DNA from 3 places in the Brevibacillus sp. FSL L8-0520 genome. Region 3 is predicted to be linked to each of the others. Evidence: riboswitches for the same ligand, from Rfam matches in the RefSeq annotation. Region 3 holds a riboswitch; each other region holds the start of a gene.
The links. A riboswitch is a leader RNA that binds a small molecule or an ion and turns the genes downstream of it on or off. The one in region 3 is predicted to bind S-adenosylmethionine.
Positions count from the first base shown of each region.

Region 1 (4,194 bases), 1.7 Mb from region 3:
GACAGTGCCAGTACAGTGGACAGTACAGATACGACCAATTTCTTCACAGATGATTTCCCCTTTCTATTTTGAACATTCTCTATGGACAAGATCCTACTTCCGGCTGAACTTGATGACGAGCCTGTCGCCCACCATCTGCAGGATCTGAACCAACACAAGCAAAATACATACCGTCACGACCATGACGTCTGTCTGGAAGCGCTGATACCCGTAGCGGATCGCCAGGTCTCCCAAGCCTCCGCCGCCGATGACCCCGGACATCGCCGTGTAGGACACGAGCGACACCGTGGTAATCGTAATCCCGGCGATCAGCCCCGAACGGGATTCCGGCAAGAGCACGCTGCGGATAATTTGCCAGTTGGATGCACCCATCGATTGCGCCGCTTCAATTACGCCGCGATCAACCTCGCGCAGGGAGGTCTCCACCAGTCTGGCGAAAAAGGGAGCCGCCCCGATCACCAACGGAGGAATCGAGCCCTTTACCCCGAGTGAGGTGCCGACGAGCATTTTGGTTACAGGAATCAGCAGGATCATCAGGATGATGAATGGCACCGAACGCAAAACGTTTACGACAAAGGATGAGATCGAATAAAACGCGCGATTCTCCAAAAGCTGGCCTCTGGATGTGAGAAACAGCAAAATGCCCAGCGGCAGCCCGATAACGACGGTAAACAAGGTGGAAAAGCCAAGCATCGTCAACGTATCCTGCGTTCCCTTCCAAATTTCCGCCCAGTCTATATTTTTAAGCGTGAATCCCATTTTAAATCACCTCCACTTCCAGGCCGCGCTGACGAAGCGTATCGACAGCTTTCCTGTTCTGCTGCGCATCCCCGCCCAACTCGATCACGAGCTGGCCATATGGGGTGTCTTTCATACGCGAAATGGTTCCTTGCAGGATACTGAACACCGTACCTGTTTCCTGCATCGTTTGGAACAGAATCGGCTGGTAGGTTTGTTCTCCGAGGAACGTGACCCGCAGGATCGTCCGTTCGCCTGACGCCTTTTCATGAGCAACGGCAGCCCGCAGCTCGCTGGAGTCTGCTACTTGCTCCACGAACTCCTGTGTCGTCGGATGCTGCGGCTTCAAGAACACATCCAGAACATTGCCCATTTCTACGATGTGCCCTCCGTCAATGACACCGACCCGGTCGCAAATGGAGCGGATGACGTGCATTTCGTGCGTAATGAGGACGATCGTCAAGCCCAGCTTCCGGTTGATGTCCAAAAGAAGCGCCAGAATGGAGTTGGTCGTCTGCGGGTCCAAAGCGGATGTCGCTTCGTCGCACAGCAGCACCTTGGGGTCGCTCGCCAGCGCCCGGGCAATGCCGACACGCTGCTTTTGTCCGCCTGACAATTGTGCTGGATACTTGTCGCGGTGCTGTTCCAGCCCTACCAACGCCAGCATTTCCTTCACCTTTTTGTCGATCTCCGCCTTGGGCCGCTTGGCCAGCTTGAGCGGAAACGCGACGTTCTCCCCGACTGTAGCCGACGAGAGCAGGTTGAAGTGTTGAAAAATCATTCCGATATGCCGCCGCTGTTCCTGGAGCTTGCCTTCATCCAGCTTGGTCAGATCAACCCCGTCTACAATGACGCTGCCTGCTGTCGGACGTTCCAACAGGTTGATGCAGCGAATCAGCGTACTTTTGCCGGCACCGGAATGTCCGATGATGCCGAAAATTTCCCCCTTCTCGATCGAGAGGTCAATTCCGCGCAGCGCAGGTGTTTTATGGCCTTTTACAATGTAGTCTTTTTTCAGATTCTGCAACCGAATCATCCGGTTCACCTCCCATTACAATCAACAGCCCCTTTTTCATCAGGCGAAAAAGGGGCTGCACCGCATTATACGATCGCATTCACCCTTCTCATCTGTCAAGATTCTACAATCTTGTAGGAATTGGCACCGCGCCACCCATCAGAATCGATGAGCCGGTTGCCGGGCTTCATAGGGCCTGTCCCTCCGCCGCTCTGGATAAGAAGAATTCTACGTATATTTAGTTTGAAGAACTTTATTTCTTTTTATGATACAAAACGGATTATATGCTATACCAAAATAGAAAGTCAATGGGCAATTAATCCAACACGCCGTTGCGGACAATTTCTACATCGATGTTGTAATCGAAGCGGGACTTCCTGTACATCTCATGCCACTGATCGTGAGACAGCTTCCGCGCCCCGCGGAATTTTGCCCGGTATAATTCCCCGAACCCAAAGGGGTCTACCTCCCATTTTTGCATTTTGGCGACGACCTTGGCCAAATCCTGCTTCATGTTTTCAGACAAGGCCTGCTCCATTTTTCTGAGTACCTCCGGTTGTTCTATTTTTAACGGTATTGACATTTCCAGAATGCGTGTCCGTACTTTCACATCGACCTTGTAGGTCAGTGGATTCGTACTGACAATATCGACGTGGGCCTTGCTGCTCAGCGTATCAAATACCATTTGGATGTCAGGGCCGGTTGTGTTCTTCTTTTTCGGCTTTACCCCCATCCTCTCCGGATCTACCGACGTTTCGTACGTTCCCGCTCGATAAGCATCATGAACTAGCTTGATGTGAAAGGCTTCCTTTGGAGGAATCCAGCCGACATATTTGTCCTTGTGAAACAGAGCCACGCCTTTGATCCTCACCTCATCCCCTTTCCTCTCAAGAAAAGGGACGTAAGGGTCGATTCCCTCGCTGAAGTAGGAGCGGTAAAACTCATGGAGAGTAGGAGACGGAATTTTGTCATCCTCTACGTTGTGCCGGATCAATTGGTAGAGGTAAATGCCAATATTGCCTTCCTCTTTGAATTTGTACGTCAGCAAATCGTAGGTTTGGCCCTCAATGACACTTAAATAAACCCGGCTTCCAATCGAGGGGTCGCGGTACAGAGTGTCCACAATGCTGCCTATCCCTTTTCTGGCCAGCTCCTCGCTGTACATCGCGACCCGAAGCTGCCCGCCCAGCACTTCTTTGTCTGACTGCAGGTTGGCCTTGTCGCGAATGCCCTTGCTCGTCAGACTGATGCCGGACATCACCTGCACTTTTTCTTCAGCCTCGGGATTGATGGAGGGCATCACCACCGTTCCGCGTATGTTCCCGTCCTTTAACAGGTCATATCCCGCCACCGTAATCATTCCAAGCTCATCAAAAATTTGCGTCCTGATACAGCCGCTGAGCAGAACAGAACATAGAAGGAGCACGGCTCCCGCTCTCAGGAGCCGCTTATTTCCGGATCTCGGCACGATGAATCCTCCCTCCTGTTCCACCGCCGTTTGATCAGAACTCCCAACAATAGGACATAAGGGTAAATCACAGCCATGTACAAGCTAACGTACGACATGCGATCGATGATGTAATTGGCTGCATGTCTCGAGACAAAAAATTGCATCGCAATAAAGATGACCGCGCCGATGATGTACAAAACCCGCTTCTGGTTCCAGCCAAACATTCTTTTGCACCCCCTGGAGGCGGACCACATATACAGCATGACGTTGGGCAGGATGATCAGCATCCACAGGGAGATGGCAAGGTACTCGAACCGCTCCAGAAACGGGAAATACACGACGGTCTTGATCTGCAGCGTTGGCCATATCGTTCGTATGAGCTGGCCTTCGCTGAAGAATATGAGCGAGATGATCATCAGGACGACGTAGATGAAATTGGTAATGAACGCTCCCCACTGGGCATGCCGATGCAAACGCGTTTTATCTCCGACGTAGGGGTAAATCGAATACAACACTTCATACCCGACGGAGGTAAAGGCCATGATCAGTGCCCCCTTTAGAAGCTGCTTGAAATCTGCCTCCATAACCGGCAAAAGATAGTGCCAGCGGGCGTATTCCAACGTGAAGTAGAGATCAAAAAAAAGCCAGATCGTGATAAACACCGAAATGATCGCGTAGCCGGTAATCACCCGAATACCACCGAGGACAGTGTACATCGCAAGAAATAACAATATCGAGCCAAGTATCCAGATCGGAATCCCTGGAAAAATCCATGATTGTACGACTTCTATGTACCCCCGCAGGATGACCATCGCCATTGCGATGAAGTAGAGGATGTACAGAAGGCTGAATAGGTTGCCGATGATTTTCCCGTACACATCCCGATGTATCCCGAATAAATCTGCGGACGGGTAGTGCCTCAGTGTCCGGCATATGATCCAAATCGTAAGATGCGACAGCAGTCCCGCGATGGCTACGGAAATCCATGCGT
Region 1 is NZ_CP150171.1:636,021-640,214, reverse strand. It holds gene NSQ24_RS03510 (MetQ/NlpA family ABC transporter substrate-binding protein) at 1-47, opposite strand, end outside; gene NSQ24_RS03505 (methionine ABC transporter permease) at 94-759, opposite strand; gene NSQ24_RS03500 (methionine ABC transporter ATP-binding protein) at 761-1,774, opposite strand; SAM riboswitch class I at 1,860-1,976, opposite strand; gene NSQ24_RS03495 (Ger(x)C family spore germination protein) at 2,070-3,221, opposite strand; gene NSQ24_RS03490 (GerAB/ArcD/ProY family transporter) at 3,191-4,194, opposite strand, start outside.
Region 1: linked by a shared signal. The riboswitch ahead of NSQ24_RS03500 (methionine ABC transporter ATP-binding protein) and the one ahead of mtnK (S-methyl-5-thioribose kinase) in region 3 are both predicted to bind S-adenosylmethionine.

Region 2 (4,194 bases), 340 kb from region 3:
AGCCGCCACCACTGCCCGCTCAGCACAACCGCCAGCGCGTCGTTGGCCATCGTTCCCCAACTGGCCGTCGGCGCTTGCACGCCCAGACCGAGAAAGCTGAGAAACGACTCGGCGAAGATCGCATGCGGAATCGTAAAGGTCAGGTTGACGATGATCACGCCAATCGTATTGGGCAGCAGATGCCTGATGATGATTTTGGCATGGGAGGTGCCCAGCTTTTCTGCCGCCAGCACAAACTCCTGCCGCTTGATCTGCATGAGCTGTCCTCTGACCAGGCGGGCCATGCCCACCCAGCCGGTCAGCGAAAGCGCAATAATGATCGTGGCGAGTCCCGGCTCCAGAACGACCATCAGCAGGATCACCACCAGCAGATACGGGATGCTGTAGAGAATTTCAGCCAGCCGCATCAGGATGTTGTCCACTCGGTCACCCAGCCTGCTCCTTCCTGCCATGTATCCGGAAATGCCGCCGATGCACACACCGATTACCAGGTCGATGGCCGCCGCCACCACACCGATAAACAAAGAGATGCGGCCGCCCATCCAGGTACGCGCCCACATGTCCCGGCCCAGATCGTCCGTTCCAAACCAGTGCTCGCCCGAGGGCGGCAGATTCCCCTGCGTCAACGACTGCTCATGCGGGCTGTGAGGAACGAGCATCGGTCCGAAGATCGAGAGCGCCACCACCGCCGCGAGCAGGAAGAACCCGAGTATCGCCAGCTTGTTGCGGCATACCCGCTGCCATACCTCCTGCCAATACCCGAGGCTGGGACGTTCCCGCTCTTCCCCGGCAAGCCGGCTTGGGTCGACAGGTCGAAACAGCGAATCCAGTTGTGTTGCCTGATTGGCCATAACGCTATCTCCCTCCGCTCGTCAATCTGATGCGCGGGTCAATCACCCGGTACAGCAGGTCGATGATGTACAAAGTAAAAATGAGCACAAAGCTGTAAAAAACAGTCATTCCCAAAATGACCGGATAATCGCGGTTAAAAATGCTTTCCACGAAGTATTTGCCAAGCCCCGGAATGGCGAAAATCTTTTCCACCACAAAGGTTCCGGTCATCAGGTTGGCAAACAGCGGACCGACAAAGGTAAGCACCGGCAGTATGGTATTGCGCATCCCGTGTCTGACGACGATGGAAAAGGTGCCAAGCCCTTTCGCCTCCGCCGTGCTTATGTATTCCTGCTGCCAGACTTCCAGCATGCTGGCTCGTACGAATCGGGCGATAATGGCAAGCGGCCCGATGGCGAGCGCAAGCGTCGGAAGAACCGAATGCTCCCAGCTCCCCCAAGCCGCGACGGGCAAAAGCTCCCATTTGACCGCCATGTATTTGATCAACAGCGGTGCCAGAATAAAACTGGGGACGGAAATCCCGACGATGGCCGCGAACATGGACAGAAAATCCAACGCCCGGTTTTGGTAGAGCGCCGCGACGATTCCGACTGTGATCCCACCTGCCAGCGCGACAAGAAACGCCTGGAGCCCCAGAACAGCCGAGGCGGGAAAGCCCTCCGCAATCAGCGTGTTCACGTCCCTTGTCTTGGACTGGATGGACGGCCCCAGGTCAAATTGCACCAAGCCTTTCAGATAGAGCAGGTACTGCATAGGGATCGGCTCATCCAGGTTGTACTGGGCCCGCATGTTTTTCACGACTTCTTCCGGAAGCATTTTGGCGTCAGACGCGAACGGGTCGCCCGGAATCAGGTGCATGATCACAAACGTCACCGTGACAATGATCCACAGCGTAACCAGCATGAGAAAGCCACGCTTGACCGCATAATGAAGCACGTTGTTTCCTCCTTTGTGCAATTGTAATACTAAGTAAATAAATACGAATACTATGGATTATACATACAGAAAGCCCCTCTCCAGAAAGAAGAGGGGCGATTTGTACGGTTCCCACCTTCTTATCTCTCAGAATAACTCCGCAGGATTTAGCACCGTAAGGTCCATCAGACCAAGGTTGCCGGGTTTCATCGGGCCAGTCCCTCCACCACTCTCGATAAGAATGTTTTATGAAGTTAAATTTCATTCACTAAATTCTTTTTTATCTTATCATTTTACTTGGATATGTCAATGCGGTTTTAGTGCATTTGATTTTTGTTTATTTGTTACAGCTTTCATAGAAATGGACAAAAAAATCAATTTACGAGATCTGACGATAGTTACTTTCTATCTTACTGGAATGTAATAAATATAAAAGCAATAGTGATCAATAGAAAAAGAACAAATAATATCCCAAACACTATACATGTGTTTGCTGCTTTTTTAAATCTTGTCAAATTGGAGTTATTCAAAGACTCGATAGAACTAAAGAAACTTTTCAATGCTCCTATTAAAAAAAGAAATGTAAAGAAAGAAAATAAATACAGCAATATCATCACTTTCCTTTCTTTCTTAACCTTATATGGCATTATCATCATGGAGTCAATCGCCTAATCCGGCAAATTCCCAGTCCTCGTCCCAACTTCATAAGAAGCCCGCACATGATCATACATAAGATGCAAAATCATGCCGGTCGCCGCATGATCCAGGTTATGGCAGTGGTCCATCCACATGCCCGGATTGTCCGCGACAAATGCGACCTCATACGATTCGCCGGGCAGCACGTTTAACGTGTCGGTAAGCCATGGAGTCTTCACCTTCTCGCCGTTCTTCTTCAAAACCGTCATATGATGCCCATGCAAATGCATCGGATGCTCGGTCAAGCTTTTATTCACAAAGGTCGTTTTGACGCTATCGCCTTCTTTGACGACAAAAGTCGGCACCCGGGGATACACCTCTCCATTGATCGTCCACAAAAAATGAAACGTGCCGTTGTAAAATCCCATCTCGTTTCCGAGAATCATTTGGAATTCCCGATCGAATTTTTTCGCTGCCGTGACGTCATTTGTGACGGGCTTACCGTAATCGGACGGGTCGAACTCGGCGGATTCCGCCTTGAAGATCGGTTCCTCCGGAGGGGTTTCGGTATAAAAAATGATGCCAGGATTGCTCGTGTTCTTGTAATCGCCGAGTTTAAAGAGAACGGGACGGTCCGGCATCGTGAAGGTCACGTCGTATCTGCCGCCCGAACCAAGCCGCAACGCTGTTTGATCGGACAATGGCTGCGGGTCTTGAATCCGCATCCCGTCAATGCTCGTGATTCGGAAATCGGTCCCCTGCAGAAGATATTTTTGTGAAAGCTTATGCGTATTGATGATTCTCAGCTTTACTTTCTTCCCCGGCTTTACCTGCTTCGTTTGCCAACCGTCTTCTTTTCCAAAGGCATGTTTATACCCTTGGCTGGTCGTCCAGCGATGGTTGATGACGGTAAACTGTTCGTCAAAGGTTTCCGCGTCCTGCTTCGACTCGACAATCAGCGTGCCGAAAAACCCTTTCACCACTTGCTCCGACGCTTGCTGATGAGAATGGAACCAGTACGTCCCTTCCTGCTCGGCCCGAAACTTGTAAGTAAACGATTGCCCCGGTTTCACGACATTTTGCGTCATCCCCGGCACGCCGTCCATTGCATTCGGCACGTTATAGCCATGCCAATGAATCGTCACTCCGCTATCGATATCTTTATTGATCAGCTTCACTTCGACCATATCGCCATGCTTCACCCTGAGCTCGGGAGCGATTTCGCCGTTATACGTCCAGGCATCGATCACGGCTCCAGACGCAAGCGGTATCTTCTCTTGCTGTGCCACCAGTTCGAACTTCACATCGGCAGGAGCGGAAATATCTCCGGTCAGAGCTGCTACTTCAACTGTCCCCGTGCCGGTTTGATGATGAGCGCCATGCTGCTCATGACGATGATGCCCGGAGCCTGCAGACATCCGTGTAGCCGCGCCGCCCCCTTCGTCAATCCGGTCGTGATTCATCATGTCGGATGCTTCCGGCAGCTTGGAGGCTTGCACTCCCGCCAGTACGTTTGATACAAGGATGGCGATTGCGACCACGGCGGTTAGCGTACCAGCAGCAACGAAGTTGACCATCCTGTAAACAAGCCCGCGCTGAAGCGGTTCCCCCCGTACAACCTTCGCGTACCTTCTTCTTGCAAAAATCGCCGGCACAAGCAAAAGGAGCGCAACCAGCATCATCCGTTGAACGACCTCAAACGGGCCGGGCAGAACAGGCTGGGCAAAGACGGTGCTGAAAGCAGCAATGCCGGATGCGAGCGCTGCCGCATAAAAGGACAGCAGTACGGAT
Region 2 is NZ_CP150171.1:4,677,112-4,681,305, forward strand. It holds gene NSQ24_RS22910 (ABC transporter permease) at 1-851, opposite strand, end outside; gene NSQ24_RS22915 (ABC transporter permease) at 856-1,788, opposite strand; SAM riboswitch class I at 1,905-2,009, opposite strand; gene NSQ24_RS22920 (multicopper oxidase family protein) at 2,436-4,194, opposite strand, start outside.
Region 2: linked by a shared signal. The riboswitch ahead of NSQ24_RS22915 (ABC transporter permease) and the one ahead of mtnK (S-methyl-5-thioribose kinase) in region 3 are both predicted to bind S-adenosylmethionine.

Region 3 (4,194 bases):
GCCATACGTTCCGATTTTATTGGCGACGTCGCCGTTCGCCGCTACGCGGTCGGTTCCTACGATGACAGCCTGCACTTTTCCCTGCGCCATCACCATGGCCGCCATGTTGTCGCAGATCAGCGTGACGTCGATTCCCGCCTGCTGCAGCTCGTAGGCGGTCAGCCGCGCTCCCTGGAGCACCGGCCTCGTTTCGTCAGCGTATACCTTCAGGTTCCAGCCGCGTTCCTTGGCCAGATAGAGCGGAGCTGTCGCCGTCCCGTAAGCGGCGGTAGCCAGCGCCCCTGGATTGCAGTGGGTCAGGATGCCCATTCCATCCTGCAGCAAGGTGAGGAGGTGTTCGCCTATCGTCCGGCATACTTCGGCATCCTCGCGCTGTATCGCGAGAGCTTCGTCCAAAACCGCCGCTTTCAACGCGTCTACCGGTTTTTCTCCCTCCTGCTGGACGCGTGCTTTGACCCGATCGATCGCCCAGAACAGGTTCACCGCTGTAGGGCGTGCTGTCGCCAGGTAGTCAGCCTGCTCGAGCAATTGATTCCAGAGGGCTGACGAATCTGCCGCTTCGCTGTTCCGCACGCCGAGGTAAAGCCCGTATGCCGCAGCCATCCCGATCGCAGGGGCGCCGCGAACCTGCAGGTGGCGGATTGCCGCCCATACTTCCTCAGACGTATGGAGGGAAAGAAAGACTGTTTCTACCGGTAAACGCGTCTGGTCGAGCAGAAGAAGAGAGTCTCCTTCCCACTTTACAGGTGCGAATGCTTCATGAATTGTGGTCATACCGCTGCTGCCTCCTGATCAAATCTTGTTGTCGCATTGCGAACGATGTCTGTGATGTCGGTCGAATCTTCGATGCCGCCCCGCTTCAGGATCAGCTCCTGACCGATCAGCAGTGCCAGCCGTTCCGCTTCGGCACGGGTTTTTTCGTCGCTGATGCTGTTCAGATCGGCGACACCCGCCAGCCCGATCACGCGGCGAAGGATTTTACAGCCTGCAAACCCGGCCGTATCCTGGATCAACCGCTTCACGTAGCTCTGCCAGAGCCCTTCTACATGTGCGCTGCGCTCTTTCGCCTGCTTGTGCCATAGCTGGACGAACTGGGAGACGAACTCGTTCCAGACGTCTTCGACAGTTGTAAGCAGGTATTCGCGATAAGACTCCCGCTTTCCTCCATCCTTCTCCAGTCCGTGCTGGCCGGCATAATTCAGGAGCAGATTGGCGATTACCGCGCCGATGTCAAAGCCGATCGGGCCGTAGTAAGCGAATTCCGGGTCGATGACCTTGGTCGAGGTTTCGGTGACGAAAATGCTGCCTGTATGAAGGTCGCCATGCAGCAGCGCCTCTGCACGGGTGAGGAAATCGTACTTCAGCTTGGCGATTTCCAGCTTGAGCGGCTTGTTCTTCCAGATTTCCTCCACTTCCCGCCGAATCAGCGGGTTGAAGCTGTTGGTCGGCGCATTTTCGTAAGGATCGGTAAACACCAAGTCTTCCGTAATTTTGCACAATTCCGGATTCAAGAATGTTCCGACAAGCGCTTTTTTCTCGTAGGGATGCGCTCCCAGATCAGACGTGAAAAAGAGCGTGTGGGCCATGAAACGTCCGATTTGCTTCGCGAAATTTGGATAGCGTCGCCCCTCGATCAATCCTTTGCGCATCAGGATGTGATCGCTGAGATCCTCCATGACGGTCAAGGCAAGCTCCTGATCGTAGTGGTACACCTGCGGCACGAGGTCCGGAACGTATTTGTACTGGATGCGCAGCGCTTCACTCTCGATGCGGGCGCGATCAAGCGTCAGCGGCCACGACTCGCCTACGACGCGGGCATAAGGCAGAGCCTGCTTCACAATCACGCTTTTGCCGGTCGCTTCATCGCGGATGTGAAAGACAAGATTCAGGTTGCCGTCGCCTATCTCGCGGGAGGACAGGACAGCCCCTGCTTCAAACAGGCCGGGCAGCTCTTTTACATACTGTACTGCTTCTTGTTCACTCAAAGCACGATAAGCCATAACTTGTTTCTCCCCTCACGTGAATCGATTTGGATCTTTCCAGCGGCTTTCCCGGCCCATTCAGCAGGGGATAATTCCGCACGGTATGTTGCAGGCTGCGCCTCCGATCAAGCCGTTTTTGCAGCCAGACATGCAAAAAGACCTCTTTTCCCGAAGAAAAGAGGTCGTATACGTACACGCGGCAGGCGTGTCGTCTCCCCCTTATCTTCCAGAATACTTTTGCTTCTGCAGGAATTAGCACCGTGCACATCGCTTGTAATCGCGCCGTCAGTCTAGCTGACAGGCAAGCGCTGTGTCGGTTGCCGGGTATCATCGGGCCAGTCCCTCCACCTTCTCTGGATAAGGTATCCAACGTATGCTGTTTTGATTAGTTTGAATCATACACGCGGCTATGCACGCTGTCAACACTCTTTTTTGTTTTTTGCCAGTCGGCTGATCCTCGGCCTTACCAGCTGTTTTGCTGTCCGCTTGCACTCGGACGATTCCAGTTCCACCAGTCGATTTGTCCTAAGAATGCGGCGGTGATGGCAGCTTCCTGCTTCAGCTTGAGCAGTTCCTTGGTCGGACCGGTGACGACGATTCCGTACGTTTTGATACCGTTTTTCTCCAAATACCGATAGCGCTCGTCGATCTTCAATCCTGATCTGCTGTTGAACAGGCTTTGTCCGATCGACCTGCTCAGCCTCTCCTGCTCGGCGAGGTATTTCATCTCCTCCACGTACGCCCGGGTGCGGCGATCTGCTTCGCCATTTACCTGAATCGGTCCCGGTCCATAGTCCAGCCCATGTTCGGAAAAACCCCAGACGTCACCGGCCGAAAGCAGCAGCACGCCTTCTTTGGCATCCTCATGCAGCACCTCCTGTCCGGTATCCACGGCCAGCCAGGTAAGGTCCAAATTATACGGAGCCAGGAAAGCGTACATTTCCTCCAGGCTCATAAACCGGTCAAAGGAAATCGCCAGTTGCGATACCGTCCCCTCCGGCAGCATTTCAAGCGTCTTCCACGCGGGCTCTCGTCTGAAAGAGGTATCCTCCTGCAGCTTCGTCTGAAGCGGGAACAGGAAAAACAGATTTTTCTTCCGAACGCCGTCGTTCCATACCGGGCGGGAGGATACTTTGGTAAACACATTCGTAGTCTCGAAATACCCTGGCTGCTGACGGTCGCCCCCCACCTTTTCGCGCAGCTCCATTTGAATGCTGCCATAAAAAAGGCCAACCTGCGCGCCGCTGCTGCCTGCTACGATCCCCGGCTGAGTGAAATTCACCAAATCCTTGGAGACGCGAAACATATCTTCATACAGCGACCGGCCAATCCAATAGTTGACAAACAACAGGACAAAGCCGATCAGCAGCGAGATCCCCACCGTGTAGGCGGCGTTGGACAGCCTGCTCTTCCACTTTCCCCAGCGGATGATGGAGCGCTGCTTCTCCTCCGGCAAAAAATCCGCGGCTTTGTCTTCCGGTTCTGTCTGCATCAGCCCGCCTCCCAGCAAAAGCTCCTCCAGTCGCTCCGCATACTCCGGGTCGTCTGCGAGACGCTGCCTCAATCGCGCTGTCTCCTCAGCGCCAAGCTCCCCCCGCAGATAAGCGAGAAGGAGCTGATCGCGCTCCCGGCTTTTTTGCTTATGATCCTCCAGCTTGCCGTTATCCGCCATGTTGACCGTCCCCCCACCATTTTCGCATCTTCAATCGTCCCCGGTAGATCGACCGCTTCACATCGGCCACATCGATGCCGAGGACGTCGGCTATTTCCGCATAGCTGAGCTTTTCCGCATGAAGCAGCAGCACCTGTCGCTGTTTTTCCGGCAGCCCCCGGAGAACAGTCAGCACGAGGGCCGCCGTCTCCCTAGCCAGTGCCGCCGATTCCGGACTGACCGCCGCCTGATCCGCCTGCTCAGGCAAGGTGTCGATCAGTTGAACAGGCCTGCGCTTTTGCTTGCGGTGCCAGTCGATAAACGCGTGGTACGCTACCTTGAACAGCCAAGGACGCACTTTTTCTCCCCGATAGGTATCCAGGTGCTGAAAGGCACGGAAAAAGGTCTCCTGCGTCAGATCCTCCGCCCAGCCTGCATCGCCGGTGAGCTTGCGGAGGTAGCGGTATATGTCATTGACGTGCAGGCGGTACACATCCTCCACTCCTGCCTTTCCCATTCCTTCACACCCTTTCACCTGATACCACGCCTTTTTTTAGAAAA
Region 3 is NZ_CP150171.1:4,340,645-4,344,838, forward strand. It holds gene mtnA (S-methyl-5-thioribose-1-phosphate isomerase) at 1-774, opposite strand, end outside; gene mtnK (S-methyl-5-thioribose kinase) at 771-2,000, opposite strand; SAM riboswitch class I at 2,199-2,346, opposite strand; gene NSQ24_RS21450 (anti-sigma factor) at 2,446-3,654, opposite strand; gene NSQ24_RS21455 (sigma-70 family RNA polymerase sigma factor) at 3,644-4,150, opposite strand.